One region of the Mesorhizobium sp. W067 genome, then DNA from elsewhere that is predicted to be linked to it. Evidence: predicted binding sites of a transcription regulator. Region 1 holds the regulator's gene; each other region holds the start of a gene.
What was found. Region 1 encodes PhoB, which activates phosphate uptake and scavenging genes when phosphate is short. Its sites were predicted from a motif close to TGTCATNNANCTGTCAT; they were not measured.
Positions count from the first base shown of each region.

Region 2: a site for PhoB is predicted at 2,875-2,891, ahead of ACYG97_RS02855 (LTA synthase family protein). Genes of this name have one in related genera too.
Region 3: a site for PhoB is predicted at 6,255-6,271, ahead of ACYG97_RS24715 (DUF1045 domain-containing protein). Genes of this name have one in related genera too.

Region 1 covers NZ_JBTTII010000001.1:4,186,732-4,196,694, forward strand. The annotation lists gene xylF (D-xylose ABC transporter substrate-binding protein) at 1-595, opposite strand, end outside; gene ACYG97_RS20380 (ROK family protein) at 862-2,097, shown strand; gene phoB (phosphate regulon transcriptional regulator PhoB) at 2,128-2,817, opposite strand; gene phoU (phosphate signaling complex protein PhoU) at 2,834-3,538, opposite strand; gene pstB (phosphate ABC transporter ATP-binding protein PstB) at 3,580-4,404, opposite strand; gene pstA (phosphate ABC transporter permease PstA) at 4,422-5,738, opposite strand; gene pstC (phosphate ABC transporter permease subunit PstC) at 5,735-7,195, opposite strand; gene ACYG97_RS20410 (substrate-binding domain-containing protein) at 7,292-8,320, opposite strand; gene ACYG97_RS20415 (PAS domain-containing hybrid sensor histidine kinase/response regulator) at 8,816-9,963, opposite strand, start outside.
Region 2 covers NZ_JBTTII010000001.1:600,532-610,494, forward strand. The annotation lists gene rpsR (30S ribosomal protein S18) at 1-84, opposite strand, end outside; gene rpsF (30S ribosomal protein S6) at 84-584, opposite strand; gene ACYG97_RS02855 (LTA synthase family protein) at 896-2,824, opposite strand; gene fabD (ACP S-malonyltransferase) at 3,102-4,049, shown strand; gene fabG (3-oxoacyl-[acyl-carrier-protein] reductase) at 4,110-4,847, shown strand; gene ACYG97_RS02870 (acyl carrier protein) at 5,069-5,305, shown strand; gene fabF (beta-ketoacyl-ACP synthase II) at 5,340-6,602, shown strand; gene mltG (endolytic transglycosylase MltG) at 6,804-8,060, shown strand; gene ACYG97_RS02885 (YicC/YloC family endoribonuclease) at 8,323-9,213, shown strand; gene gmk (guanylate kinase) at 9,220-9,894, shown strand.
Region 3 covers NZ_JBTTII010000001.1:5,036,961-5,046,923, reverse strand. The annotation lists gene ACYG97_RS24740 (sugar-binding protein) at 35-997, shown strand; gene ACYG97_RS24735 (sugar ABC transporter ATP-binding protein) at 1,120-2,658, shown strand; gene ACYG97_RS24730 (ABC transporter permease) at 2,703-3,689, shown strand; gene phnN (phosphonate metabolism protein/1,5-bisphosphokinase (PRPP-forming) PhnN) at 3,692-4,321, opposite strand; gene ACYG97_RS24720 (alpha-D-ribose 1-methylphosphonate 5-triphosphate diphosphatase) at 4,318-5,472, opposite strand; gene ACYG97_RS24715 (DUF1045 domain-containing protein) at 5,488-6,213, opposite strand; gene iolB (5-deoxy-glucuronate isomerase) at 6,367-7,179, opposite strand; gene ACYG97_RS24705 (hypothetical protein) at 7,359-7,607, opposite strand; gene iolE (myo-inosose-2 dehydratase) at 7,617-8,534, opposite strand; gene iolD (3D-(3,5/4)-trihydroxycyclohexane-1,2-dione acylhydrolase (decyclizing)) at 8,683-9,963, opposite strand, start outside.

The sequences.
Region 1 (9,963 bases):
TCTGGGCATTGGCCGGCAGCCAGCCATCGGTATAGGCCTCGCCGACATTCTTGATCTTGCCCGAGTCGATGGCTTCCTTGAGCACTTCCATCGAGCCCGAGAACAGGAAATCGGCATTCGGATCCGAGCCAGAGCCCTTGATAAAGACATAGTTGCCCTCGGGCTTCGCCTTGAACACTTCGCGGGCCTGCATGCGGCCGACTTCTTTGTTGTCGAAGGTCAGGTAGAAGACGTCCTTGTTCTCGATCAGGCGATCATAGCCGACGACCGGAATGCCTTCGTCCAGCGCCTTCTGCACCGCCGGGCCGATGGCCGAGGCGTCCTGCGCCAGGATGATCAGCGAGTTGGCGCCCTGCGAGATCAGGCTTTCGACGTCGGTCAGCTGCTTGCCGGGATTGGACTGCGCGTCGGCCGAAATGTACTTGTCGCCGGCGGCTTCGATCGCCGTTTTCATCGCCGCCTCGTCGGTCTTCCAGCGCTCTTCCTGGAAGTTCGACCACGACACGCCGATGACCTTGTCCTTCGCCTGCGCGACCGACATCAGCGCCAGCGACATGGCGACACCCGCCAGCATGGCGGCTGCAAATCTGTTCATTATAACCCTCCCTGCGCCGCCCACGGCGCGACAAAACCGGCCCGAAGGCCTGCACAAAGAGGCTCCATTTTTTCGAGCCTCGAAAAAATACTGGTTCAATGATAAGGCACTGTCAACATCGATTATGATGGATTCTGATGGCGTTGCCGAATTTTTTCGAGCTCCGCAATAAACAATGACAGGGCTGCCGGCGTCTGCCAATATTTGGCTGGTGCCGTCGAACGCCTTCACTATCATGAGGCGCGAGGAGGCCGGGAGGAAAACAAATGTCGGTTGGGATCCGCCACGACGATCTGCGCCGTCGCAACCGTGCGATGGTGATTTCGGCCGTGCGCCGGGCCGGCCAGCCGTCGCGGACCGAGATTGCGGCGACCACCGGCCTCAGCCATTCGACGATATCGGCAATCTCGTCTGATCTAATTCAAGAAGGCATCCTGATTGAAGGCAAGCCTGGCGAGACCGGCTCGCTGAAACGCGGCCGGCCGCAGGTCGGCCTTGGCCTCAACCCGGAAGCGGCGGCGGTCATGACCGTGGTGCTGTCGCTGAACTTCCTCTCCGTCACCGTCATCGACTATGCCGGCCAGGTGGTCGCGGAAGAACAGCGCCGGCTCGACACGCTGACCATGCCGCGCGACGAGCTGATCGGCGAATGCGTAGCAATCGTCGGGCGGCGTCTCGCGGACCCGGACCTCGATGTCCAGAGCATCGCCCGCATTGCCATGGGCATCCAGGGCATCACCGATTCGCAGGCGCGGGCCATGCTGTGGTCGCCAATCACGCCACTGACCGACATTGCCTTCGCCGACATGTTGGAAGCGGAATTCGGCATTCCTGCCACCATGGAGAACGACTGCAATATGATGGCGGTGGCCCTGCAATGGCGCCAGCCCGAGCGCTACCGCGACAATTTCATCGCGATCCTCTTGTCGCACGGCATCGGCATGGGGCTGGTGCTGAAAGGCGAACTGTTCACCGGCACCCATTCCTCGGGCGGCGAGTTCGGCCACATGATCCACCGTCCGGGCGGCGCGCTCTGCCGCTGCGGGCGGCGCGGCTGCGTCGAGGCCTATGCCGGAAACTACGCCATCTGGCGCAGCGCCAAAATGATGGGCGAGGATGCCGAGCCGGTCGATATCGGCGACGCTGATATGCGCGCACTCGCCGCGCGCGCCCGCGAAACCGATGGCCCGGAGCGCGAAGCCTATCGCAAGGCCGGTGAGGCGCTCGGCTTCGGCCTCGGCAGCCTGTTTGCGCTGATCGACCCGGCGCCTGTCGCCATGGTTGGCGTCAGCGCCGCCGCCTTCGACCTGATCGAGCCGGCATTGCGCGAAGCGATCGCCCAGACCGCCGGCGGCCAGCATTCGAAATCGATCTCCTTCGACACCGAGCCCAACGAGCTGCCGCTGATCCGCGAAGGCTGTGCCATGCGCGCGCTCGGCTTCGTCGATCAGGAGATTTTCGCGCCGGGCATTCAGGCCAAATCCGGCAAGCATGTCGCCTGAATGGCCGGCAACGGCGCGACGCGCAGCATCCTAGTCTTCCCTGATCGCGTAGCCGGCGCCGCGAATGGTACGGATGACATCCGGCATGCGGCCGTTGTTGACCGCTTTGCGTAAGCGCCCGACATGGACGTCGACGGTTCGCTCGTCGATGTAGATCGTCTCGCCCCAGACATTGTCGAGCAGCTGGCTGCGCGAGAACACGCGGCCGGGATGGCGCATCATGAATTCGAGCAGCCGGAACTCGGTCGGTCCGAGCCTGATCTCGCTCTTCTTGCGGTAGACACGGTGCGACTCGCGGTCGAGCACGATGTCGCCGACCTTGAGCACGCTGGACAGCACTTCCGGCTTGGCCCGGCGCAGCAGCGCCTTCACGCGCGCCATGAACTCCGGCGTCGAGAATGGCTTGACCAGATAGTCGTCGGCACCGGTGGACAGGCCGCGCACGCGATCGCTTTCCTCACCGCGCGCGGTCAGCATGATGATCGGCAGCCGCTCGGTTTCGGGCCGCACTCTAAGCCGCCGGCAGAGCTCGATGCCGGAAACAGCGGGCACCATCCAGTCGAGCACCAGGAGATCGGGCACGTTTTCCTGCAGGCGGATCTCGGCCTCGTCGCCGCGTGTCACCACCTCGACGTGATAGCCTTCGGATTCGAGGTTGTAGCGGAGGAGCACGCCTAGCGGCTCCTCGTCCTCCACGACCATGATGCGTGGCGCGATCATAGGCAGTTCACCCTCATCAGGCCGGCGTGGCCATCGCCGTCTCGTCCTGCTTCGGACGATTGGCGGGCAATTGCTGGCCGGTCAGCACATAATACGCATTTTCGGCGATGTTGGTGACATGATCGCCGATGCGCTCAAGATTCTTGGCGCAGAACAAGAGATGCGTGCAGGCGGTGATGTTGCGAGGGTCTTCCATCATGTAGGTCAAGAGCTCACGAAACACGGACGTGTATTTGACGTCGATGCGCTCGTCGTCATTCCTGAGTTTTGCAAGAGCTGCCGCATCGGTGGCGGCATATTCCTCGACGACGCCTTGCACCTGGATCAGCACCAGCTGCGCCATGGCGTCGATGGAGTGCGAGAGGTCGCGCGGCGTGACGCTCAAGCCCACGGTGCCGACGCGTTTGGCGATGTTCTTGGCGAGATCGCCGATGCGCTCGAGGTCGCCGGCCATGCGGATCGAGCCGACCACGGCGCGCAGATCGTTGGCCATCGGCTGGCGCTTGGCGATCAGCGTGATGGCGCGGTCGTCCAGTTCGCGCTGGCGCGCATCCATGATGGCGTCGTCGGAAACGACACGCTGTGCCAGCGCATTGTCCGAATTGAGCAGCGCCCTGGTCGAGCCGCTGACCATCGAGCCTGCCAGATCGCCCATGTCGCGGATCAGCTTGCTGATCTGCCCGAGCTCTTCATCGAAGGAGGCGACGGTATGTTCACCCATGATCTTGGTCCTCGTGCCTGAAAATTCACCCGCCGGACGGCTCAGCCGAAGCGGCCGGTAATGTAGTCCTGGGTGCGCTTGTCGTCGGGGTTGGTGAACATCTTGTCGGTGGCGCCCTCCTCGACGAGATAGCCGAGATGGAACATCGCCGTGCGCTGCGACACGCGCGCCGCCTGCTGCATCGAGTGGGTGACGATGACGATCGTGTAGTTCTGGCGCAGTTCGTCGATCAGCTCCTCGACACGGGCGGTGGCGATCGGATCGAGCGCCGAGCAGGGCTCGTCCATCAGGATCACCTCCGGCGACACGGCGATGGCGCGCGCGATGCACAGGCGCTGCTGCTGGCCGCCGGACAGGCCGGTGCCGGGCTCCTGCAGGCGGTCCTTGACCTCGTTCCAGATCGCCGCCTTCTTCAGGCTCTGCTCGACGATCTGGTCCATGTCGGACTTGCGCTTGGCCAGCCCATGGATGCGCGGGCCGTAGGCGACGTTCTCGTAGATCGACTTCGGGAACGGGTTGGGTTTCTGGAACACCATGCCGACGCGGGCGCGCAGTTCGACGACATCGATGTTCTTGTCGTAGATGTCGTCTTCATCGAGCGTGATCTTGCCGGTCACCCGCGCCGAATCGATGGTGTCGTTCATGCGGTTGAGGCAGCGCAGGAAGGTCGACTTGCCGCAGCCGGACGGGCCGATCAGCGCCGTCACCTGGTTCTGGCGGACGTCGAGATTGACGTCGAACAACGCCTGCTTCTCGCCATAGAACACGCCGACCTTGTCGCCGCGCATCTTGATGACTTCGTTCGACTTGGCGTTCATTTTGTCGCCCACTGCATTCTCAAGGGACTGTTCGGTCATGATGTTCATACCAAATTGCCTTTTTTCTACCAGCGCCGCTCGAACCGGCGCCGGAGCACGATCGCGGTGATGTTCATGGCCATGAGGAAGACGAGCAGGATGATGATGGCGCCGGACATGCGCTCGACAAAAGCGCGCTCAGCCTCGTTTGCCCACATATAGATCTGAACCGGCAGCGCGGTCGCCGGATCGAAAGGCGTCGTCGGATAATCGGCGACGAAAGCGACCATGCCGATCAAGAGCAGCGGTGCTGTCTCGCCGAGCGCACGCGCCAGGCCGATGATGGTGCCGGTAAGGATGCCTGGGGCGGCAAGCGGCAGGATGTGATGGAACACCATCTGCATCTTGGAGGCGCCGAGACCTAGGGCCGCCGAGCGGATCGACGGCGGCACCGCGGCAAGGGCGGCGCGCGTGGCGATGATTATGGTCGGCAATGTCATCAAGGTCAGCACCAGGCCGCCGACGAAGGAAGCCGAGCGCGGCATGCCGAGGAAGTTGATGAACACGGCAAGGCCAAGCAGACCGAAGACGATCGACGGCACCGCCGCGAGATTGTTGATGTTGACTTCGATCAGGTCCGTAAAGCGGTTCTTCTTGGCGAACTCCTCCAGATAGATGGAGGCGGCGACGCCGATCGGCAGCGCCAGCAACAGCACGATCACCATCATGTAGAACGAACCGATGATGGCCACGCCCATGCCCGACGTCTCGGGCCGGCTGGAGGCGCCATAGCTGAACAGGCCGGTGTTGAAATGCTCGGCCATCACGCCGTCGGCTTTAAGCTTGTTCATCCAGTCGATCTGCTGGTTGGACACCTTGCGGCGCGCTTCATCGACGCCGAGGTCGATCTGACCCTTGAAGGCCGAGTCGAGGTTCGCGGCAGCCAGGATGTCGACGTCACGCGTCCTGCCGATCACCGACGGATCGGCGGAGACGATGTCGCGCAGCTGGACGCGGGCGCCTTCCGACAGGAAGCCCTTGAGCTTCAGCATCATCGGCCTGTTGGCCGGATCGATGCCGAGCTTGGCCACCAGCGCGTTTTCGGCGAGCTTGGGATAGTTCGCCTTGATCAGCACGGTAGGGTCGGTGGCGCGCTTGCCGGAGGGATCGATCACCTTCTCGTCGAAGGTGACCGGCAGCGTCACCGTCGTCTGCCAGAAGGCGGTGTAGCCTTTCGAGACGATGGTGATCAGCATGATGGCCAGGAACGCCAGGCCCACCGAGATCGCAATCACGCCATAGATGCGGAACCGGCGTTCGGCGGCATAGCGCGCCTTCAGCCCGATGTCGCGGCGCGGACGCGCGACGGCACCCGCCATCGTGTCCAGGGGGATGTCGGTCATTCGTACTGCTCCCGGTACTTGCGCACGATGTAGAGGGCGACGATGTTCATCACCAGCGTCAGCGCGAACAGCGTCAGGCCTAGCGCGAAGGCGACCAGCGTCTGCGGCGAGTTGAACTCGAGATCGCCGGTCAGCTGGTTGACAATCTTGACGGTGATGGTCGTCATCGCCTCGAACGGATTGGCCGTCAGATTGGCGGCGACGCCCGCCGCCAGCACGACGATCATCGTCTCGCCGATGGCGCGCGACGCCGTCAACAGGATGGCGCCGACGATGCCGGGCAGTGCCGCCGGCAGGATCACCCGCTTGATCGTCTCGGAGCGCGTGGCGCCGAGGCCGAGCGAGCCGTCACGCATTGCGCGCGGCACCGCGGTGATGATGTCGTCGGACAAAGAGGACACGACCGGGATCAGCATGACGCCCATCACCAGACCGGCGGTGAAGATGCTCTGGCCCTGGATGAAGGGCGAGCCGCCGGTGAGTGCCGCCGACAGGTCGCGCAAGAACGGTCCGAGCGTGACAACGGCGAAGATGCCGTAGACGATGGTCGGAATGCCGGCCAGCAGTTCCAACGCCGGCTTGACCACCGAGCGCACACCGCGCGAGGCATATTCGGACATGTAGACCGCCGACATCAGCCCGACCGGCACTGCCACCAGAAGGGCGACGGCGGCGATGTAGAGCGTGCCGGCGAGAAGCGGGATCAGGCCGAACTGACCCTGGCTGCCGCCGGAACCGGCGGCGGCGAAACGCGGATCCCACACCGTGCCGAAGAAGAAGCTCATCGGCGACACGCTCTCGAAGAAGGTGATGGTCTGGAACAGCATCGACAGCACGATGCCGACCGTGGTCAGGATGGCGATGGTCGAGGCCGCAAGCAGCCCCCACAGCATCAGCTTCTCGACGTTGTTGCGCGCCCTGGCGCGCGGCGCGATCTGCCTCAGCGCATAGAAGGCGCCGGCGACCGACAGCGCGAAGGTCAGCACGGCGCTGAACAGGCCGAGCCGGTCCTGGACCTGGTTCGCCTCGACCGCGATCGGGATCATATAGTCCTGGGTGTCACTGGCCAGTGCCACGCCCTTGGCGGCGAGCAGCGGCTGCAATTCGGCGAAAGTAGCGGGAAGTGCGGTATCGCCATCGAGCCGGCGCAGGCCCTTGGCCAGGCTCTTCACCAGGCTGGCGTCGAGCGCTTCGCTGGCCACCTTTGTGTCGGCGGTGCGCTCGGGCAAAGCGGCATGGATATGCCGGTCGAGATAGAAGGAAGAGCCGATATCCCAGACGGCGAGCAAAAGGACGGCAGGCAGGACCGCGAGCAGAAAGGCCCACCAGCCATGATAATGCGCGCGCGAATGCGGCTTGACCTTGCCGGTATCCTGCGCCGCTGCGCGCTGGCGGCCGATCACAAAAGCGACCACGCCTATGGCGATGACTATGGCGAGTACGAGCAAGGACGACATCACCCACCCCAGGGAAAATTCAGATCGCCGCCACCGTTGCGGCAAGCGGCGAAATCAGGGCGCGGATTTGGTCCGCGCCCTGATCCGGTCGGTTGATTACATCGTCTTTCCGGCGGCGAAGGCGTCGCGCTGGCCCTGACGTTCGGCGTCGGGAGCGGAAACCAGGCCGTACTGGGCGAGCGGGCTTTCCGGGCCGATCATCTGGTCATCAAGGAAGAACTCGACATATTCCTTGAGGCCGGGAACGACGCCCAGATGCGCCTTCTTGACGTAGAAGAACAACGGCCGCGACACGGGGTACGTGCCATCGGCGATGGTCTGCGTCGAAGGCACGATGCCTTCCACGGTAGCGACCTTCAGCTTGTCGGCATTGTTCTCGTAGAAGGCGAGGCCGAACACGCCAACGCCGGTCTTGTTGGAGTCGATGCGGGCCAGCGTCTCGGTGTAGTCGCCATCGATGTCGACAGCCTTGCCGTCCTTGCGGATGGCGATGCAGGTCTTGCCGATTTCCTTGTCGTCGGCGATGCCGGCAGCCTTCAAAGCGGCCTTGTCGCAGCCGGCGTCGAGCAGCTTGGTCTCGAACACTTCACGGGTGCCGTGCTTCTCACCCGGGATATAGGCGGCGATATCCCAGTCGGGCAGCTTCGGATTGACCTGGTTCCACTTGGTGTTCGGGTTGTCGACCAGCTTGCCGTCGACCACCAGCTTGGCGGCGAGCGCCTTGTAGATGTCGGCGGGAACCAGCGCCCAGTCCGGACCCTTGATGTCGGTGGCAAAGACGATGCCGTCATAGCCGATGCGGACTTCCTGGACGTCCTTGACGCCGGCGTCGGCGCAGGACTTCAGCTCGTCCTTCTTGATCGGGCGCGAGGAGTTGGCGATATCGATCGTGTCTTCGCCGACGCCCTTGCAGAACTCCTTGATGCCGGCGCCGCTGCCGCCGGACTCGACCACCGGGGTCTTGAAGTTGGTGAAGGTTTCGCCGAACTGCTCGGCGACGATCTTGGCGTAAGGCAGCACGGTCGACGAACCGGCGACCTGGATCTGGTCACGCGCAGCGGCGACACCGGACGATGCGGCGAACGCTACCGCCACGGCCGATGCCGTAACGAGGAATTTCTTCATGTGGCAGCTCCTGTTCGGAAGATGGTCTCTTGGCGCCCTCTTCAAACCGGCGCCCGCTGAGGCCAATAGCCTTCGATTATTACAGTCGCATGACAGTTTCGTGTCAGCCCGGTAACGTCGCACAGACGTCTTGTGGGCCGCACCCTTTAAGCCGGTTTGTGGGAATGGAAGTTGCCGCTGGAATCAGACGCTTGCGCAATTCGTGCTGGCATCAAGTCCCGGCACACCGCAGGCCGCGATGCCGAGAAAGAAAAACCGGACGGGAGCGCGTTGCCCGTGACCAGAGCGAATCTTGGCCGAGCCATCGCCAAAAACAGGTCCGTTGGGGTAGATTCGACGCTGTTTCTTGTCGGCGGTCGCTTGCTCCCGCCCGTAACTGAATGAGCGGTTTCGTTGCGACCATTGTCCTGACTGGGCGCCAGCTTTGATATGGTGCGATCGCACCATATCCTTGGCTGTTGCGGCGCGGCCGAATCCCGGCGGCGCCGCAGGTTGCTATCCAGCGTCTCGTTGGGCTTCGCCTGATATGCCGACCCAGCGCTCGACCTTTTCGAGCAGCGCCCTGGGGCTGATCGGCTTGGGCAGATAGTCGTCCATGCCGGCTTCCAGGCAGCGCTCACGGTCGCCCTTCAAGGCATGCGCGGTGACGCCGACGATCGGGATATGCATACCCGTATGTTCTTCCAGCCGGCGAATTGCGGCGGTGGCCTCGAGCCCGTTCATCTCCGGCATCGAGACGTCCATCAGGATCATGCGCGGATTAAGCCGGCCGAAGGCGTCGAGCGCCTTGCGGCCGTTGCCGACGATTTCGAAACTGTAGCCGGTTTCGCCGATTATCTGGGTGAACACCATCTGGTTCACCTCATTGTCCTCGGCAACGAGAATGTCGAGCCGGCGTTCATCCCCGGCGGCCCGGGCGCGGGCACGAACCGGCGGCGGTTGCAGCAAGGCGCGTTCCGATGCAGCGAGCGGCGGCTTTGCCGGCGACGGTTCGTTCCTGCCGCCGCCGGAACCGCTGCTTGCCGCCGGCAGCACACGGCCGTCCGTGATATTGTGATGGTGCCGCTGGATGGTGGCGACCAGCGTTTCCAGAAGCACCGAGGAACGCGCCGGCTTGATCAGCTGGGCGTCGATGCCGAGATCGCGATAGCTGGTGTTGGCGAGCGACTGGTCGACCGAGGTCAGCATGATGATCGGCGTGTCGGCCAGCCCTGCGGTGTTGCGCACGACGCGCGCCATTTCGGCGCCGCTCATCCCCGGCATCTGATAATCGAGCACGACGCAGTCGACCGGCACGCCGTAGGCAGCCGCGGCGACCAGCACCTTGAGCCCTTCGGGTCCGCTTTCGGCGGCGCAGGAATCGAAGGTCCATGACGTCATCTGCTCGCTCAGGATCGATCGGTTGACGGCATTGTCGTCGACGATCAGCACCCGTGAGCCGGTCACGTCGACCGGCATGATCCGCCGTCCGGTCTGTTCCTCGGCCCTGGGCAATGTCACGGTGAACCAGAAGGTCGAGCCCTTGCCTTCGGCGCTCTCGACACCGATCTCGCCGCCCATCAACTCGACCAGCCGCGAGGTGATGGCGAGCCCGAGCCCTGTGCCTTCGTGGCGTCTGGTCGACGAGGTGTCGGCCTGACTGA
Region 2 (9,963 bases), 3.6 Mb from region 1:
GGGCGCGTTGGCGCCGGAGAACGGGCAGGTCTTGCGGCGGCGATGGAACGGGCGCCGGGTCGGGATCTGATTGATGTCGACCATTATTCTGCACCTCCTTCAACGCCTTCGCGCGGACGGCGCGGACCACGATCACCACCGGCGTCGCCAAATGAGCGCGGCGGACGATCGCCACGGTCGCCGCGATCACGGTCGCCGAACGAGCGCGGACCACGATCACCACGGTCGCGGTCGCCGAAGCCGCCGCGTTCCGAGCGCTCTTCGCGCTTCTGCATCATGGCCGACGGGCCTTCCTCATGCGCCTCGACCTTGACGGTCAGGAAACGCAGCACGTCCTCGGACAGGCCCATCTGGCGCTCCATCTCGTTGAGCGCTGCCGGCGGGCAGTTGAGGTCCATAAGCGTGTAGTAAGCCTTCCGGTTCTTGTTGACCCGGTAGGTGAGGGACTTCAGTCCCCAGTTCTCGACCCGGCCGACGGACCCGCCATTTGCGGAGATGACGCCCTTGTACTGTTCGACAAGCGCATCGACCTGCTGCTGCGAGAGGTCCTGCCGGGCAAGGAACACATGTTCGTATAGAGCCATAGTGGTTCAGTGCCTTTCTTCGTTTCTCTCCCGGATCCTCGCGGCAAAAGCCTCTGCAACTTCTCTGACCCGCTGGTCCCGAGGGGGCGAGGAAGAAAGGAGCATTTCGAGACGGTCGAGAGCGGAGACACGGGAGGCGGAAGCGCTTCTGGCTTCACACGAAGGTTTTGGATAAAACCTCCGGCCCTCCGTTCAGCCCCCAGCAAGGACCGGCAGATTGCGGGCGTCTATATAGCAATTTGGCTGGAAGGCAAGGGTAACGCATGCTCCGGACAGCGTCCTGGCGTCGCAGGGTTGGAAAAGACCAGGCATCAACTCGTATGCGGGGTACGACCGTTGATCGTTTCGGGGAAGAAGTCCGGAGCCGCCTTACGCTTGCCGAACATCATATCGTATTGCAGCAGGCGGAAATCGTTGATCGCCGGATCGATGTCCTTCTGCCGCGCCCAGTCCGCCGTGGCCTCACCTGACGGTGTCAAAAGCAGATTGCGATCCACGACGCGATAGCGTTCGCGCAGCGCGCCTAAGAAGCCGGTATAGTAGGGGTGCGTGATCCCGGCCGTGGTAAGGATATGGTAGGGCAGGAAGGCCGGGCTCACGGCGCCCATATCCTGCGCCGGACCGGTGCGGTTAGACCAGATGACCAGCGGCGTCTGATGATGCTCCAGTGCCGCCTCGGGCGTCGGTTCCTTGCGCGGCGCGACATTGTCCTTCAGGTAACCGGTTTCGACATAGACGGGGCCGAGCGGCGGCAGATGGTCGCCGAAGAAGGCGATGACCGTCGGCCGCTCGCGCTTCTTCGCCCATTCGATCAATCGTTCGAGGCCACGGTCGGCATCGGCGGAGCCTTCGGCGTAGCTGAGCAGCGATTCCCGCGCCCATGTGCTGATCGGTGCCGCGACCTTGTGGGTCGGATTGTAATAGCGGTACGGCTCGTAGGGACCGTGGTTCTGCAGGCTGACGGCGAAGAAGAACACCGGCCGCTCGCTGGCGTCGGCCTCTGCGATGATCTCGTCGGTCATCGAGGCATCGGAAGCCAGCGGCCCGCGCTTTTCCAGTGGCGGCAGCGTCTCTTCCGAGCGGAAATCGTTGAAGCCGAAATCGGCATAGACGGCGCCCCTGTTCCAGAACCAGTTGGTGCCCGGATGGATGGCGCGCGCCCGGTATCCCTCGCTTTTCAGGAAGGTCGCCAGCGACGGCGTCGGCGTGCGCACATATTGCTGATAGGGGATCGAGCCCGCCGGCAGGAAGGCATTGGAAAAGCCGGTCAGCGCCTCGAATTCGATGTTGGCGGTCATGCCGCCGAATTCCGGCGAGAACATATAGCCGGAACGCAGCGCCCGCACATTGGGGATCGGGTCAGGCGTGATTGTGACGCCGGGCAGCTTGGTCGGATCCCAGAAAGATTCGCTCATCACCACGATGATGTCGGGTTTCTCATCCGGTACCGAGGCCGTCACATCAGGCCTGTCGATCGCGTCGATCGCCTTGTCGGAATAGCCCGCCGGCGCCGAGACATGCGCCATCGGCACGTTGAGCGCGAAGGCCAGCGCAAACCCGTTGGAGGCGTAGTTCTCCTTCTGGTCCCACATGATCGGGATGATCTGCAGCCGGTCGCGGGTCCACGAGAAGGTGGCGTAGTCCATGATCGAGACGAAGAAGGCGAGCAGCGGCACTGCCAGCGTCAGCCGCGCCAGCCGCCCTTTGCGGCTGAGGATCGGAACCTTGCGGCGCCACAACCGCCAGCCATAGATCAGCAGCGACAGGCCGGCGACGATGCCGACCGCCATGGCGAGCGCCGTCCAGGGCCGCTCGCGCACCAGGAGCGGCATCAGTGCCATGATCTGGCGCGAATAAAGAAAATCGGTTGGGTAGAGCGGATCGCCGAGATAATGCGACTTCTGATGCCCGACAAAGGCCAGCGCCAGCGTCAGCGGCGCCACGATCATCAGGCTCTGGTGACTGCGGCCAAGCACGGCGTCCAGTCCCATCAGCACCAATGCAAAGACAATGATGGTGGTCCAGCCCGGCTTGAATGGCTGCAGGAAGAAGTCGACTGTGCCGAAGAAGTCGCCGCGCACGATCCATTCGATGGCGAACACCAGGATGGCGGAGGCAAGCAGCGTGACCAGACCGTAGCGGATGACCGGCCATCTGCGCCCCGGCAGGTAGCCGGTGGACGGATCGTCTTCCAAGAACTGTGGCGCGGGTACGGCCGCGCCCTTCCTGATCCTAGCCACGTCTCTTCCCCCGGCCCAAGCAACGCGCATTTCCACTCGCGCCACCGTTCTGTCATAGAACTGTCATGCAAAAGCTAGCGCCTGTGGCGAAAATAAGAAGAGCCAGCAAACGATTCGTGAGCGGTTTTCATCAGGTGTGATCGGCAAAAAGCCTTTGGGAACAGGGACTCGAGGTCAGCTCCGGTTCAAGCGAGAGCGGAAATGCCGCCTCCGGGCTTGACTTGACGGTCCGCCTTGCGTCACAGGCAGGAAAAATCAGCCGCTGGAGAGCGCCCAAATGGCCGTCGCATTCACCTTTCCGGGACAGGGCAGTCAGGCTGTCGGCATGGGCAAGGACCTCGCCGACGCCTTCCCCGAGGCACGCAGGGTGTTCGAGGAAGTCGATGATGCGTTGGGCGAAAAGCTGTCGAAACTGATCTGGGAAGGCCCGGAAGAGGCGCTGACCCTGACTGCCAATGCCCAGCCGGCGCTGATGGCGGTCTCGCTGGCGGGAATCCGCTCGCTGGAAGCGCGCGGCTTTTCGCTGAAGGACAAGGTTGCCTACGTTTCCGGTCATTCGCTCGGCGAATATTCCGCCCTTGCCGCGGCCGGTTTCGTTTCGGTCGCCGATGCCGCCCGGCTGCTGCGCATCCGCGGCAACGCCATGCAGGCGGCGGTGCCGGCCGGCGAGGGCGCCATGGCGGCGATCATCGGACTGGAACAGCCCGACGTCGAAGCCGCTTGCACCGAGGCCGCAACGGGATCCGGCAAAGTCTGCCAGATCGCCAACGACAATGGCGGCGGCCAGCTGGTGATCTCCGGCGCCAGGGCGGCGGTGGAACTCGCCGCGAAACTGTGCACCGAAAAGGGCGCGAAGCGGGCGCTGATGCTGCAGGTCTCGGCCCCCTTCCATTCGGCGCTGATGGCGCCGGCGGCCGATGTCATGCGCGAGGCGCTGGCCGGGGTGACCAAGAATGCACCGGTGGTGCCCGTCGTCTCCAACGTCACTGTAGTCCCGACCAGCGACCCCGACGAGATCGCGCGCCGCCTGGTCGAGCAGATCACCGGCCGCGTGCGCTGGCGCGAAACGGTGGAGTGGTTCGGCGCCAATGGCGTCGCCACGCTGTTTGAGATCGGCGCCGGCAAGGTGCTTTCCGGCCTGGCGCGGCGGATCAGCCGCGACATCGCCACATCGGCCGTCGGCACGCCGGCCGATGTCGAGGCGGCGCTGGCCGCGCTTGCATAATCCACTGGCGATTCAACCCCTCCCGTGGGAAGGGTGTTCTCTTAAGATCAGGAGACGAAAATGTTCGAACTGACCGGCCGCAAGGCGCTCGTCACCGGCGCATCGGGCGGCATTGGCGAGGCGATTGCCCGGGTGCTGCATGCGCAAGGCGCCATTGTCGGCTTGCACGGCACCCGCATCGAGAAACTGGAGACCCTGGCCGGCGAACTCGGCGACCGGGTAAAGCTGTTCCCGGCCAATCTTGCCGACCGTGACGAGGTCAAGGCGCTTGGCCAGAAGGCCGAAGCCGAACTCGAAGGCGTCGACATACTGGTCAACAATGCCGGCATCACCAAGGACGGCCTGTTCGTGCGCATGGCGGACGCGGATTGGGACAGCGTGCTGGAGGTGAACCTCACCGCCGTGTTCCGGCTGACCCGCGAGCTGACCCATCCGATGATGCGCCGCCGCCATGGCCGCATCATCAACATCACCTCGGTGGTCGGCGTCACCGGCAATCCTGGTCAGACCAATTATTGCGCCTCCAAGGCCGGCATGATCGGCTTTTCCAAGTCGCTGGCGCAGGAGATCGCCACCCGCAACATCACCGTCAACTGCGTCGCCCCGGGCTTTATCGAATCGGCCATGACCGACAAGCTCAACGACAAGCAGAAAGACGCGATAATGGCCGCGATCCCGACGCGCCGCATGGGCACGAGTGTTGAAGTGGCGTCGGCCGTCGCCTATCTCGCCTCCAACGAGGCAGCCTACGTCACCGGCCAGACCATCCATGTCAACGGTGGCATGGCCATGATCTGACAGGATATTGCCGGGTGATAAGAAGACATGGCCGGCTTGTGAAAAGAGACCATTTCGCCTTGGACCTCAGCCATTTTTCGTGTAATGCGGCCCGCAACCCGGCGGTTCGGGCAAAAACCGGTCCGGCATCGTTGCGTTTCCGGCAGGACCATCTTTCAGCTTGATTAGCGGCATTCTGCCCGCTAACGAAGACAGACAAACAAAAGACGAGGATGCCCCAAATGAGTGACACCGCAGAGCGCGTCAAGAAGATCGTCATCGAACATCTTGGCGTCGATGCCGACAAGGTGACGGAGCAGGCGAGCTTCATCGATGATCTGGGCGCGGACAGCCTCGACACGGTCGAACTCGTCATGGCCTTCGAAGAAGAGTTCGGCGTCGAGATTCCGGACGATGCGGCCGAGACCATCCTGACCGTCGGCGATGCCGTGAAGTACATCGACAAGGCTTCGGCCTGACACTATCCGCAGTCATCACCGGGGAGGACCTGCGATGAGGCGTGTCGTCGTCACGGGCCTTGGCCTGGTTTCGCCGTTCGGCATGGGCTTCGAGCACAGCTGGAAGGAACTTCTGACCGGCCGCAGCGCCGCCAAGCGCGTCACCGAGTTCGAAGTGGAAGATCTTGCCTGCAAGATCGCCCACGTCATTCCGCGCGGTGACGGCACCAACGGCACGCTCAATCCCGAAGCCGTGCTCGAGCCCAAGGAACTGCGCAAGATCGGCGACTTCATCCTTTACGGGATTGCGGCCGCCGACGAAGCGCTGAAGGATTCCGGCTGGGAGCCCAGCACCGAAGCCGAGCGCTGCGCCACCGGCGTCATGATCGGCTCCGGCATTGGCGGCCTCGAGGGCATCGCCGAGAACGCTATCATCCTGAAAGAGCGCGGACCGCGCCGTATCAGTCCATTCTTCATTCCCGGCAACATTATCAACCTGGTATCTGGCCAGGTATCGATCCGGCATGGGCTGAAAGGCCCCAACCACGCCGTCGTCACCGCCTGCTCGACCGGCGCGCACGCCATTGGCGATGCCGCCCGGCTGATCATCTTCGGCGATGCCGACGTGATGCTGGCCGGCGGCGCGGAATCGCCGGTGACCAGACTATCGCTTGCCGGCTTCGCTGCTTGCCGGGCACTGTCCACCGACCGCAACGACACGCCTGAGAAGGCCTCGCGTCCCTATGACCGCGACCGTGACGGCTTCGTGATGGGCGAGGGCGCCGGGGTCGTCGTGCTGGAAGAACTCGAACACGCCAAGGCGCGCGGCGCCAAGATCTATGCCGAGGTCACCGGCTACGGCCTGACCGGCGATGCCTATCACATCACTGCACCGGCCGAAGACGGCGACGGCGCCTTCCGCTGCATGACGGCGGCGCTGAACCGGGCCAAGCTGACGCCCGCCGACGTCGACTACATCAACGCGCACGGCACCTCGACCATGGCCGACACGATCGAACTCGGCGCCGTCGAGCGGCTGGTCGGCAACGCCGCCTCGAAAATCTCGATGTCGTCGACCAAGTCGTCGATCGGCCATCTCCTGGGTGCCGCGGGTGCCGCCGAGGCGATCTTTTCGATCCTCGCTATCAGAGACAACATCGCGCCAGCCACCATCAATCTTGACAACCCGGAACGCGAAACCGCGATCGACCTTGTTCCGAACACGCCACGGCATCGCCAGGTCGACGTGGCGCTGTCCAACTCCTTCGGCTTCGGCGGCACCAACGCTTCGCTGGTATTCCAGCGTTATACAGGCTGATTGCGGTATCGACCGGCGCGCCAGCGGTCTGTCGTCAATTTTGCCATATTCAAGCCTACTCTGCCGCTGGGGATTCGTCGCATCGGCCTGAAACCGAAGGCGCTTTTTTAAAAGCACGATGCGTAGGCTTGAAATGTTAGGGCACGCTGTGCGTCCAATCGGGCGCATGGTCGCTCTAAGAGATCAGATGGTAGGGCGCTAATGAACACCAATCCGGGCGGCAGCGGACAATTCGGACAAAACCAGCAGACCGGCCCGATCGTGCCGAAGACCGCGGCCGAAGCTTTGCGCCCGGAAGCCGGCACACCACCACCAAAGCGCTCGCGCGCCTCGCGCAGCCAAGTCGTCGTGTTCATGAACTTCGTCATCTCCGCGGTGATGTTGATGATCCTCGCCGCCGGCGTTTCGCTCTATTTCGGCAAGCAGGCATTCAACGAACCGGGCCCGTCGGTGGCCGGCGACACCTTCCTGGTCAAGCCGAGCACCGGCGTCCAGGATATTGCCGACCAGCTCGAACGGCGTGGGCTGATCAGCGATGCCCGCATCTTCCGCATCGCCGTGCGGGTCTATGGCAATGATTCAGCGCTGAAGGCAGGCGAATACGAGATAAAGCCGCGCGCCTCCATGCGCGACATCATGGAGCTTCTGAAGAGCGGCAAGTCGGTGATGTATTCGCTGACCATTCCCGAGGGCCTGACGGTCGAGCAGGCGCTGCAGCGCATCGCCGAGCAGGATGCGCTGACCGGCGACATGCCGGCCGCCAAGCCGGCTGAGGGCAGCCTCGCCACCGACACGCTGCGCTTTACCCGCGGCGCCACGCGCCAACAGATGGTCGACAAGCTGCTCGCCGACCAGAAGAAGCTGGTCGACGAGGTCTGGCAGCGGCGCGCGCCCGACCTGCCTCTGGCCAATGTCGACGACTTCGTCACCTTGGCCTCGATCGTCGAAAAGGAAACCGGCCGGGGCGACGAGCGCTCGCGCGTTGCCGCCGTCTTCCTCAACCGTCTGGCCAAGGGCATGCGGCTGCAATCCGATCCGACCATCATTTACGGCCTGTTCGGCGGCAAGGGCAAACCCGCCGACCGGCCGATTTATCAATCTGACATCCAGAAACAGACGCCTTACAACACCTATCTGATCAACGGCCTGCCGCCGACGCCGATCGCCAATCCCGGCCGCGCCGCGCTCGAAGCCGTCGCCAACCCGTCGAAGACCGATGATCTCTATTTCGTCGCCGACGGCACCGGCGGCCACGTCTTTGCCACCACGCTTGCCGAGCACAATGAGAACGTTGCCCGCTACCGGGCACTGCAGAAGAAGCAGGCTGAAGACGCCGCCAAGGGCGCCAAGACTCCGGGCCAGACCGATGCGCCGGCGGATGGCGACGACAACGGTGACGCAAGTGGCGATGCCGCCGGTGACAGCGGTGATGCCGGCGATACGGGTGCCGCCCAGTAGCAGGCCGGCGCTTTCAGACGGATCGACCTTAAGCGATGCGGACAGAGGCGGACGCGCTGCTGCTTTGAACGAGTAGCGGGGTTCGAAGCGTTTTCGGTCTTGCTCGGGTGCCTCTGCTTCTCGATTTCAGCCCAGCGAGATCGAAACGACAGCGGAAATCAAGATCTTGCCGGTATTGCGATTCTGACATTCGCGCTGCCCGTGATATCGAACGCATGCGCAATTGTTAGAATCGGACCATCAGGGAGACACGAGCCGCATCATGAATTTGCAGAGCATGACCGGATTTGCACGCACTGTTGCCGAACATGACGGCGCCTCGATCGCCTGGGAGGTCAAGTCGGTCAACGGCAAGAGCGTCGAGGTCAGGTTGCGGCTGCCGCAAGGTTTCGAGCGGCTCGAACCGACTGTGCGGCAGACGCTGCAGAAGCGCTTTTCGCGTGGCAATTTCCAGGCGACGCTGACCGTCGGCCGCGCCGCCGGCCAGCAGGCGCAGCCGGTGGTCAACGAAGCCTTCCTCAGGGATCTGGCGGGCTTGGCCAAGCGGCTGCAGGACCAGTTCGGTGTTGGTCCGGCAACTGCCGACGGTCTGCTTTCCCTGCGCGGCGTGCTCGATATCCCTGAAACCAGCGAAACCGAGGAGGTGCGGGCAGCACTCGACGCGTCAATCCTGTCCGCACTGGAAACGGCGCTTACAGGCCTCGAGCAGGCACGCCAGAGCGAGGGCGAAGCGCTGCGTTCGCTGCTTTCCGGCCATATCGACGCCATCGAGGCGTTGACGCTTCAAGCCGAGGCCGACCCGTCGCGCGAACCGGCGGCGATCCGCGAGCGGATCGCCGAACAGGTGCGGCTGCTGATGGATGCGTCGGCCAATCTCGATGCCGGCCGGCTGCACATGGAAGCGGCGTTCCTGGCCACCAAGGCCGATATCCGTGAAGAGATCGATCGGCTGAAGACGCATGTGGCGTCGGGCAGAGCGCTGCTGGCAAATGGCGGCGCCATCGGCCGCAAGCTCGATTTTCTGGCGCAGGAATTCAACCGCGAATCGAATACGCTGTGTTCCAAGTCGAACGCCGCCACTGTCACCGCCATCGGGCTGGAACTGAAGGCGGTGGTCGACCAGTTTCGCGAACAGGTCCAGAATCTGGAGTAAACCCGAATGGGTGGCAAGGAGCCGATGGTTGCCAGGGATCTCGGATCCCGCATTCGCCGCCGCGGGCTGATGCTGGTCCTGTCGTCGCCGTCGGGCGCCGGCAAGTCGACGATCGCGCGCAACCTGCTGGAAAGCGACGGCAGCCTGGAATTATCGGTCTCGGTCACCACCAGGCCACGCCGCGGCTCGGAGATCGAGGGCGTCCACTATCACTTCCGCACCACGCGCGAGTTCGAGCGGCTGCGCGATTCCGACGCGTTGCTCGAATGGGCCGAGGTGCACGGCAATTGCTACGCGACGCCGCGCGAGCCGGCCGAACTGGCGCTGGCGCAGGGCCGTGACATGCTCTTCGACATCGACTGGCAAGGCGCCCAGCAGCTCAAGGAGAAGATGCGCGCCGACATCGTCTCGATCTTCATCCTGCCGCCGTCGATGAAGGAATTGAAGTCGCGCCTCAAGCGCCGCGCCGAGGACCAGGAGCACGTGATCGAGACCAGGCTGAAGAACGCCCGCAACGAGATCGAGCACTGGAAGGAATATGACTTTGTCATCGTCAACGACGATCTCGACCGCGCCTTCGCCGAAGTGCGTGGCATCGTGACGGCGGAAAGGCTGCGGCGCGACCGCCGGCCCGGGCTGTTCGATTTCGTCTCGGGGTTGCTGGACGAGAAGACGGAATAGGCAGCTGTCGTTCCCCGATGGCCGGCTGTCCCATGAAGGCGTCTTTGGCAAACGATCTGGCAATATGGA
Region 3 (9,963 bases), 850 kb from region 1:
AGTCCGACGACTGAGCCAAAACGGGAGGTTGAACATGAAATCCTTGATACGACATGCATCCGTGGCCACCGCAGCCCTGCTGCTTGGCCTGACCGCGACAGCCATTGCGCGCGCCGACGACAAGCCGACGCTGGCCTTCGTCGTCAACGGCGCTTCCGATTTCTGGAAGGCCGCCGAAGCCGGCGTCAAGAAGGCGCAGGCCGAATTGCCCGACTACAATCTCGAACTCAAATATCCCGAGCAGTCCTCGGTCGCCATCCAGCAGCGGCTGATGGACGATCTGGTGACCGCCGGCGTCAAGGGCATCATGGTCTCGGCCGTCGATCCCAAGACCTCGACCGACGGCCTGAACAAGATCGCGTCGGAAACGGCGCTGTTCACCACCGACTCCGATGCCCCGCAGACCAAGCGCGTTGCCTATATCGGCTCGTCCAATGTCGACGCCGGCAAGCAGGCGGCCGAGATCGCCAAGAAAGCGATGCCGGACGGCGGCAAGTGCCTCGGCTTCGTCGGGCTGCTCGGCGCCGACAATGCCAAGGAACGCATCCAGGGCATGAAGGACGGCCTCGCCGGCAGCAAGATCGAACTGGTGGACGTGCGCGGCGACGACATCGACCAGGCGCGCGCCAAGAAGAATGTCGAGGACGCGCTGGTCGCCAGCCCCGACATCACCTGCATGGTCGGCTTCTATTCCTACAACACGCCGCGCATCTATGAAGCGCTGCGCGACGCCGGCAAGCTCGGCTCGATCACCGTCGTCGGCTTCGATGACGATCCGATCACGCTGGGCGGCGTCAAGGAAGGCACCGTGGCGGCGACCGTCGTGCAGCAGCCCTTCGAATGGGCCTATCAGGGCATGAAGCTGATGGCCGCCTATCTCAAGGGCGACAAATCAGGCATTCCGGAAGGCGGCCTGATCATCATCCCGACCAAGATCATCGGTAAGGACGATGTCGACACCTATGCCGCCAATCTAAAGGCGATGTCCGGAAACTGAGACCACGAGCAGTTGCGCCGGCTCAGGGTTCGCCTTGAGCCGGCGATCGTGTTGACGGGCCGGCCAAGGCCCGTCAGTCTGTAGCCCACCGGCTGCTGGCAAGCCTGATCAAATATGGCGTGATGAATTATTCCGACCCATCCATCGTCGCAACCACCCCGTTCCTCGGCCTCGAGAACGTGCGCAAGACCTATCCGGGCGTGGTGGCGCTGGATGGTTTTTCCATGGAGGTCAGGCCGGGAGAGGTGATCGGCTTGGTCGGCGAAAACGGCGCCGGCAAGTCGACCTTGATGAAGATCCTCGGCGGCGTCACCAGGCCGGACAGCGGCGCCATCACCGTCGACGGCGTTGCGCATGACGGGCTCACCGTCGAAGGCAGCCTGGGGTCGGGCATCGCCTTCGTCCACCAGGAACTCAATCTGTTCGAAAACCTCGATGTTGCCGCCAATATCTTCTTCGGCCGCGAGCCGTTGCGCGGCGGGCCGCTGAGATTGGTCGACCGCGCCAAGCTGCGCGAAATGGTGGCGCCGCTGCTGAAGCGTGTCGGCGCCAACTTTTCCGCCGATACGCCGGTTGCCTCGCTGTCGCTTGCCCAGCAGCAGATGGTCGAGATCGCCAAGGCGCTGTCGATCAAGGCACGGCTGGTCATCCTCGACGAGCCGACATCGAGCCTGCCGCTTGCCGAAACCGACAAGCTGCTCGACGTCATCAAGGCGCTGAAGGCCGATGGCATCAGCGTCATCTTCATTTCGCACCGGCTGCATGAGGTCGAGCGCGTCGCCGACCGCGTCGTGGTGCTGCGCGACGGCATGCTGGCCGGCACCTTGCCGAAGAGCGCCATCAACCACGACCAGATGGTCAAGCTGATGATCGGCCGCATGCTGAAGGAGCGCGAGAAGGCCTCCGAGGCGGCGCGGGCGCCGGGCGCCACGGCTCTCTCGGCCAAAGCCATCCGCACCCCCGCCTACCCTGCCCGGCCGGTCGACCTCGACATCAGGCGCGGTGAAATCCTCGGCCTCGCCGGCCTTGTCGGCTCCGGCCGCACCGAACTGGCGCGGGTGTTCTTCGGCATCGACAGCACGCTTGGCGGTGGGCTCGAACTCGGCGGCAAGCCGCTTGTACTGGGTTCGGCGGCCGATGCGGTCGCGCATGGCATTTTCCTGGTTCCGGAAGACCGCAAGCTGACCGGCATTTTGCTTGACCTGTCGATCGCGCAGAACATCTCGCTGCCCAACCTGCCGGCGCATGCGAAGCGTAGACTGGTGTCGGCAAGCTCCGAGGCCGCCACCGCAGAGAAGCAGAAGACGAATCTCGGCATCAAAGCGCCGTCGGTGCAGACGCGAACCGGCACGCTGTCGGGCGGCAACCAGCAGAAGGTGGTGCTGGGCAAATGGCTGGCGATGAACCCGAAGGTGATGATCCTCGATGAGCCGACGCGCGGCATCGATATCGGCGCCAAGGCCGAGATTTACGGGCTGATGCGAGCCTTGGCCGATGCCGGCGTCGCCGTGCTGATGATCTCCAGCGACATGGAAGAGGTGATCGGCGTGTCCGACCGCATCGCCGTCATGCATGAGGGCCAGATCTCGGGCATTCTCGACAAGGAACAATTCAGCCAGGAAAACGTGCTGTTGCTGGCGGTCGGCAAGCCGGCAAACTAGCGGGCTTCAGGCGATTGCCGGTCCGGCGCATTGGGGAGAAGACGATGAGCAAAAAAGATCTCGGCCTGCTGATCCTGATCCTGGTGGTCGGCGCCGTGGTGACCGCCATCAACCCGCGCTTCCTTTTGCCGATCAACCTCGCCAACACCTCGAACCTGATCGGCCTGTTCGGGATCCTCGCCATCGGCCAGGCCTTCGTCATCATCACGGGCGGCATCGAATTGTCGGTGGGGTCGCTGGTGGCGCTGCTCGGCACGCTGTTCATCGATTTCATCGCTGTGCGCGACATGCCATGGCCGCTGGCGCTGCCGCTGATCCTGGTGCTGGGCGGCATCATCGGGCTGGCGCATGGCTGGCTGATCACAAGGCTGAAATTGCAGCCCTTCGTGGTGACGCTGTGCGGCCTTTTGATCTATCGCGGGGTCGCCCGTTTCTATACCGCCGACGGCACCGCCGGCTTCGCCTTCGGCCAGAATTTTCCCGAGCTCGAATTCCTCACCGCGGGCCGCAGCTATGGCGTGCCCAACAGTTTCATCGCACTGATCGTCATTTCGATCGTCATGTGGGTGGTGCTGCACCGCTCGGTGTTCGGACGCTACCTCTATGCCATCGGCAAGAACGAAGAGGCGGCTAAATATTCGGGCATCCGCACCGGCCGCGTCGTGATGGCCGCCTATGTCATCTGCGGCGTTCTGACGGCGCTGTCGGCGATCTATTTCGCCATGTACACGCGCTCGATCTCGCCGGCCAGCCACGGCCAGTTCTACGAACTCTACGCCATTGCCGCCGCCGTGCTCGGCGGCTTCTCGCTGCGCGGCGGCGAAGGCTCGCTGGTTGGCGTCATCCTGGGCACCGTGCTGCTGCAGGAGTTGCAGAACCTGGTCAATCTGCTCGGCATCCCGTCCTCGCTCAACTTCGCGGTGATGGGCGGCGTGATCCTGATTGGCGTGCTGGTCGACCAGCAATGGGGCGTGTTCCGCGCAAGGCGGCTGATGCTCGATGCCAGCCGCAAGACTGTCGCGGCCGAGTAGCGCTACATCACGCCGGAGATATCCGAGAAGGCCATCGCCTTGCGCAGCACCTCGGCGAAGCGTTCTCCGGCGGCTTCGCGCTGGCCGCCGTTGTCGATGGAGGTGACACCGGGTCCGGACAAAGCGACATTGGCGCTGCGGGCGAGCCGAGCCAGCACTTCGCCGCGCGATTCGCGGCCGCGCTGGGCGAGACGCTCGGCGAGGATTTCCGGCGAAGCGGTGATCTCGACGACAGCCAGATTGGCATAGCGCTCCCGCAGCACCGGGATGACTGCGCGCGAGACATTGGCCACGGCGACATGGCCATTGGCTATCGACCAGTCGACATCGGCCGGGATGCCATAGCGCAGGCCGTGCGCCTCCCAGGAAATGGCGAAAGCGCCGTCGGCCTGGGCCTCGGCAAAGGCGGCGTCGGCCAGCGTGTCGTGATCCTCGCTTGCGGCGTCGCTCGGCCTGGTGATGACCCGGCGGACGAACTCCAGCCTCGTCTCGTCGGCAAACAAGGTGCGGGCATAGCCGATTACCGCATCCTTGCCGGCGCCGCTCGGGCCGACGACGGCGACAAACACGCCGTTGCGGAGCGGAAAGGCCTCGCTGCTGAGTTCGCGCTCGATCGACGCCGAGACCATCAGGCGACCCGGCGCCCTTGGCGCCAGACAGTGCGCACGACCGGCACATGGTCGTCGACGCGCACACGCACCAGATCGGCGCGGCGGCCCTGTTCGATGACGCCGCGGTCGTTGAGGCCGATCGCCTCGGCCGGATTCTTCGACACCATCGCAACCGCCTGCGGCAGGGAAATGCCCTCGACGACGTCGCCGAGGAAGAAGGCCGACTGGATCAGGCTGAAGGGAATGTAGTCGGACGACAATATGTCGAGCAGGCCGTCGCCGGCCAGCGTGCGGGCCGAGACATTGCCCGAATGCGAGGAGCCGCGCATGACGTTGGGCGCGCCCATCAGTACGCCGAGCCCGGCATCCTTCGAGGCCTTGGCGGCTTCCAGCGTGGTCGGGAATTCCGCGACGCGCACGCCCTGCTCGATCGCCTCGTCGACATGGCCTGATGTGGCGTCGTCATGGCTCGCCAGCACAATGCCCCGCTCGTTGCAGGCGGCTGATATCGCCACCCGGTTCGGTCCCGAATTCTTCGCCGATTCCGACATCCGCTTTTCGCAGAACAATTGGAAGTCGCGATCGGTCAATTTCAGCTTGCGCTGATAGTAATGGGCGTAGGTCTCGAGATTGACGAACTGACGCTGTCCCGGCGCATGGTCCATCAGCGAGGCCAGCTTGACCCGCTCGTCGCCATCGAAATTGGCGAAAGCCCGCAAGCAATCCGGCGCCGAGACCTCGCAGCGCAGGTGCAGGAAATGGTCGGCCCGCAACCGGTCTTTCGCGACGCTGTCCTCGATCGCGCCGGCGAGCTTGCGGATGTCGTCGGAGGTAATATCCGCGTCCTCGTCCATGCCGACACGCAAAGCGTCGAGCACGGTGGTGATGCCGGCGGTGGCCACCTGCGCGTCATGGGCAAGGACGGCGGCGATCGGGTTCCAGCGCACTTTCGGGCGCGGCGCATAGTGGCCTTCGAGATGGTCGGTGTGGAGCTCGACCAGACCGGGAATAATGTAGTCGCCGCCCATGTCCTCGCCAGCCATATTCCCGCCGATTTGGCCGGTGCCGGCGTCGACGCCGCAGATAAAACCGTCGCGCAGCACGAGCGACCCTTCGACGATCTCGTCGGCAAGCACGATGCGGGCGTTGTGGAGAACGGTTTCGGCGGTCATTCAGGCAGTCCTTGCTTACTCGGACGAATTGCGGTTAGCGGTTTTTCGGGCAGCGCGGCGGCCGAGCGCATGATGCGAAAGCACCATGAACGGAGCGCCCGGTTCGGTTTCGACGAACAGCGTCAGCGCATCCACCAGCACCGGCTGCTGCAGCACATCGGCGAACAGGCTGTCAATTGCCGCGCGCAGACGTTGGCTTTCCTGCGGCCCGGCCCGGCCGGACAGTGTCATGTGGAAGCGAAAGGTCTCGAACACGTAGGGGTAGCCCCACTGACAGAGATTGCGGAACTCGGCCGGCTTCAGCGAATCCGGGCTGCGCCGTTCGATTTCCGCTTCGGTGAGCGGCCCGCGAAAACGGTCGAAGCTAAGCACGACATCATCAGCGAAACGGTTGAGCGGCGGCAGCGGGCCTTCCGGCAGCAAAGCGAAGAAACCATCGATCTGGCTGACGACCAGGCGCGGGATGGTGACCGTCGGCGTTGCTTCGGCAAAGGCGTCCAGCGCCGCGCGCAGCGAGCTTTCGGTTTCGTTGGCGGCCAACCGGAAGGGCGCTTTCAGCGTCGCATGAAAACCGTAGCGCCGCGCCGATGCGGTGTGAAAGGCGACTTCGGCCGCCGACAGCTCGCCCACCGCCTCGACCGGCCTTGTGGCGGCGCCAAAGGGGTCGCGGCCCAGCCAGTTGGCGGCAATCCGGGCCAACGGCTCGTCCTGCCTTGGGGTGAAATAGATGGCGTAGCGCATCGAAAAAAATCCTCGTCAGCCCGCTGCCATAGGTGATTTCCATGACGGATTGACGAAGCTTATGCGGGTTTTCGAAGGCAAATCGACCCCATGGTCGTTAGCCGACGATTTTTCGCTGCTGGACCAACAGCTTCCGCCGCAAGCGTAGGCCGATCAGGCCTTCATCAGCCACTCGTGCTCGGGCGCGTTGTGGAACTTCCACGTCCGCTTCGGCCCGGCCATGACGTTAAGATAATAGAGGTCGTAGCCGTGGCAGGCGGCGCAGGGGTGATAGCCCTTGGGCACCAGCACAACATCGCCGTCCTCGATCGCCATGGCTTCGTCCAGCTCGCGGGCGCCGGTCTTGTCGGCGTCGGTGTAGACGCGCTGGAAGGCAAAACCCTGCGGCGGGTTGAGGCGGTGGTAGTAGGTTTCCTCAAGATAGGATTCGGCCGGCAGATTGTCCTGGTCGTGCTTGTGCGGCGGGTAGCTCGATGTGTGGCCGCCGGGCGTGATGACCTCGACGACCAGCAGCGAGTCGGCGGGCTTGCCCTCGGGCAATATGTTGGTGACGTAGCGCGTGTTGGTGCCTTTGCCCCGAGTCTCCTGGCCGAGGTCGTGGGGTGCGATGACGCGAACGGGCAAGCCGCCGCCCAGGCCCGGCGCCGAGCAGACCGCGAGTTCGAGATCGGTGTCGGCGGTGACCGACCAGTCCGAACCCTCGGGGATATAAACCGACCACGGCTTGCCATCGAAGGGCGACATGCGCTCGCCGAGCAGGCCGAGTTCCCGGCCGCCGGCCTTTGCCGTGCCCTTGCCGGTGACGAACACCAGGCAGACTTCGCGATCCTGCGTCTTGCCGGATGCGGTCTCGCCCGGCTTCAGCCGGTGCAGGTCGAAGCCGACATAGGTCCATCCGGCGCTGTTGGGCGTGACATGCGCGACGCGGCCATGGCCCTTGTCGGCTTTGACGAGCAGTTTCGACATGTTTTGTCTCCTATCGCAAGTCTTCGAGGTCGGCCTCTCAACTTCGTCATCCTAGAGCGAAGCTCCGTCGCGAAGACCCTAGGATGACGAAGCGAGGGACATTCCGGCCAATCACCGACGTAGGCGATACGCCAGGTGTCGAGTGTCCGACCCGCAAGCCCTTCCGAGCCACGGCCGCTTCATTCCTTCGGTTCGGCGTCCGCCTTCGCTTCGCCGGTCTTCGGTCGATCAGGCGTAGCCTTGCTCTCCTCCACCGGCTTGTAAAGATAGAAGAACTGCCAGACGGCGTAGGCGGCAAAGCCGAGCGCAATGATGCCCCAGAACGGGGTGCCGGAGGCGAATTCTATTCCGGCCCAGATCACGCAGACGGCGACGACGGCAACGCGCCGCCACAGCGGCCGGAAGAACGGGTGCTCGTAATCCTTCATCGGACCGGCTTACGCATTGGGAAAGCCTTGCGTCTCGACCGTGTAGCCGGCCGCCGTCATCACCCGCATCAATTCCTTGTAACCCACGTGGGCCATCTTCAGCGGCGGGTTCTTTTTCGGGTCCTGCTCGGCCTCGACGACGAACCAGCCTTCATAGCCGTGGTCGGCGAAGCGCTGCACGATGGCGCCGAAATCGAGCGAACCGTCGCCAGGCACCGTGAAGGCACCGAGCGCCACGGCGTCGAGAAAGGACTGCTTTGTGCGGTCGAGCCCGTCGATCACGCCCATGCGCACATCCTTCACATGGACATGGCTGATCCGCTTGTGGTGGTTGTCGATGGCGCGCAGCACGTCGCCGCCGGCAAAGGCGAGATGCCCTGCATCGAGCAGCAACGGAATGCCTTCGCCGGAATGGCGCATGAAGGCATCGAGCTCCGGCTCAGTCTCGACCACTGCCGCCATGTGATGGTGATAGGACAGCGGCATGCCTTGCTCGGCGCACCATTCGCCGAATTCGGTGAGGCGCCTGGCATAGGCTCTCATCTCGTCGTTCGACAATTTCGGCTTGGTGGCGAGAGGCCTGGAGCGATCGCCCTGGATCGAGCGGCCGACCTCGCCATAGACGATGCAAGGCGCATTCACCGCCTTGAACAGGTCGATCATCGGCTGGATGCGATCCTTGTTCTTGCCCATGTCCTCATCGACCAGCGTGCCGGAGAACCAGCCGCCGCACAGCGTCACGTCGGCCTTTTTCAGGATAGGCAGCATGATTTCGGGGTCATTGGGAAAGCGGCGGCCCATTTCCATGCCGGTGAAGCCGGCCGAGCGCGAGTGGCGCAGGCACTCTTCCAGCGAGACGTCGTCGCTGAGTTCGGCAAGATCGTCGTTCCACCACGCAATGGGGGACATGCCCAGTTTGGCTTTCAAGTTTTAGCTCCGGTCTCTTGTTCACCCTCCCCCTTGTGGGGAGGGTCGCTGCGAAGCAGCGGGGTGGGGGTGCGGCGCCAGACCCCCACCCGGACCTGCGGTCCGACCTCCTCACAAGGGGGAGGTAGGGGGCAGCGCTGACTTAGCATCAATCGCCGATTGTCTGCATCTGCCGCTTTTCGTCATAGGCTTTGCGCGCTGCGTTGACCTGCGGCCGTGCGGAGACTTCCGGCACCGCGACATCCCACCAATGGCCGCCGGCATCGGTGGAAATCAGCGGGTCGGTGTCGATGACCAGCACGGTGGTGCGGTCGTTGGTTTTCGATTTTTGCAGCGCGGTCTCCAGGCCGGTGATCGACGGCACCTTCTCGGCAATAGCGCCCATGCTCGCCGCATGCGCGGCGAAGTCGATGTCGGGCAGGATCTCGTGGCGCGCGTCCTTCAGGAGGTTGTTGAAGTTGGCGCCGCCGGTGGCCATCTGCAGCCGGTTGATGCAGCCATAACCCCTGTTGTCGAGCACCACTATGGTCAGCTTCAGGCCGAGCATCACCGACGTGGCGATTTCGGAATTCATCATGAGGTATGAGCCGTCCCCGACCATGACGACGACCTCCTGGTCGGGCTTGGCCATCTTGGCGCCGAGCCCGCCGGCAATCTCGTAGCCCATGGTCGAGAAGCCATATTCGCCATGGTACGAGCCGGGCGCGCCTGCCTGCCAGAGCTTGTGCAACTCGCCCGGCAGGCCGCCCGACGCATTCAGCAGCGTTACGCCGGACCCGAGCGCGCGCTGCACGGCGCCGATCACCTGCGCGTCCGAAGGGAAGGCGGCGTTGGTCGACGCCGTCACCTTGGAGGCTTCGGCCTGCCAGGCCTTCTTGCCTTGGGTCGCATTGTCGGTCCATGTCGCCGGTGCTTTCCACTTCCCCAGCGCAGCACCGAGTTCGGCGAGCCCTTCGGCCGCATCGGCGACCAGCGGCAGCGCGCGGTGCTTGCCGGCGTCGAAAGGCTGCACGTTGAGCCCGATGATGGTCTTGCCGGAGTTCTTGAACAGCGCCCACGAGCCGGTGGTGAAATCCTGCAGGCGGGTGCCGATGGCGAGCACGACATCGGCTTCTTCCGCCAGCCGGTTGGCCGCGGACGTGCCGGTGACGCCGACCGCCGCCATGTTGAGCGGATGTGTGTCGGGCAGCGAGGATTTGCCGCCTTGCGTCTCGCAGACCGGAATGCCGGCGCTCTCGGCGAATTTCGCCAGTTCATCCGAAGCCTGCGAATACAGCACGCCGCCGCCGGCGATGATCAGCGGTTTTTTCGCACCCTTCAGCGCGGTGACCGCCGCCGCCAATTCATGCCGGTCCGGACGCGGACGGCGCTGGTGCCAGACGCGCTCGGCGAAAAAGCTCTCGGGATAGTCATAGGCCTCGGCCTGCAC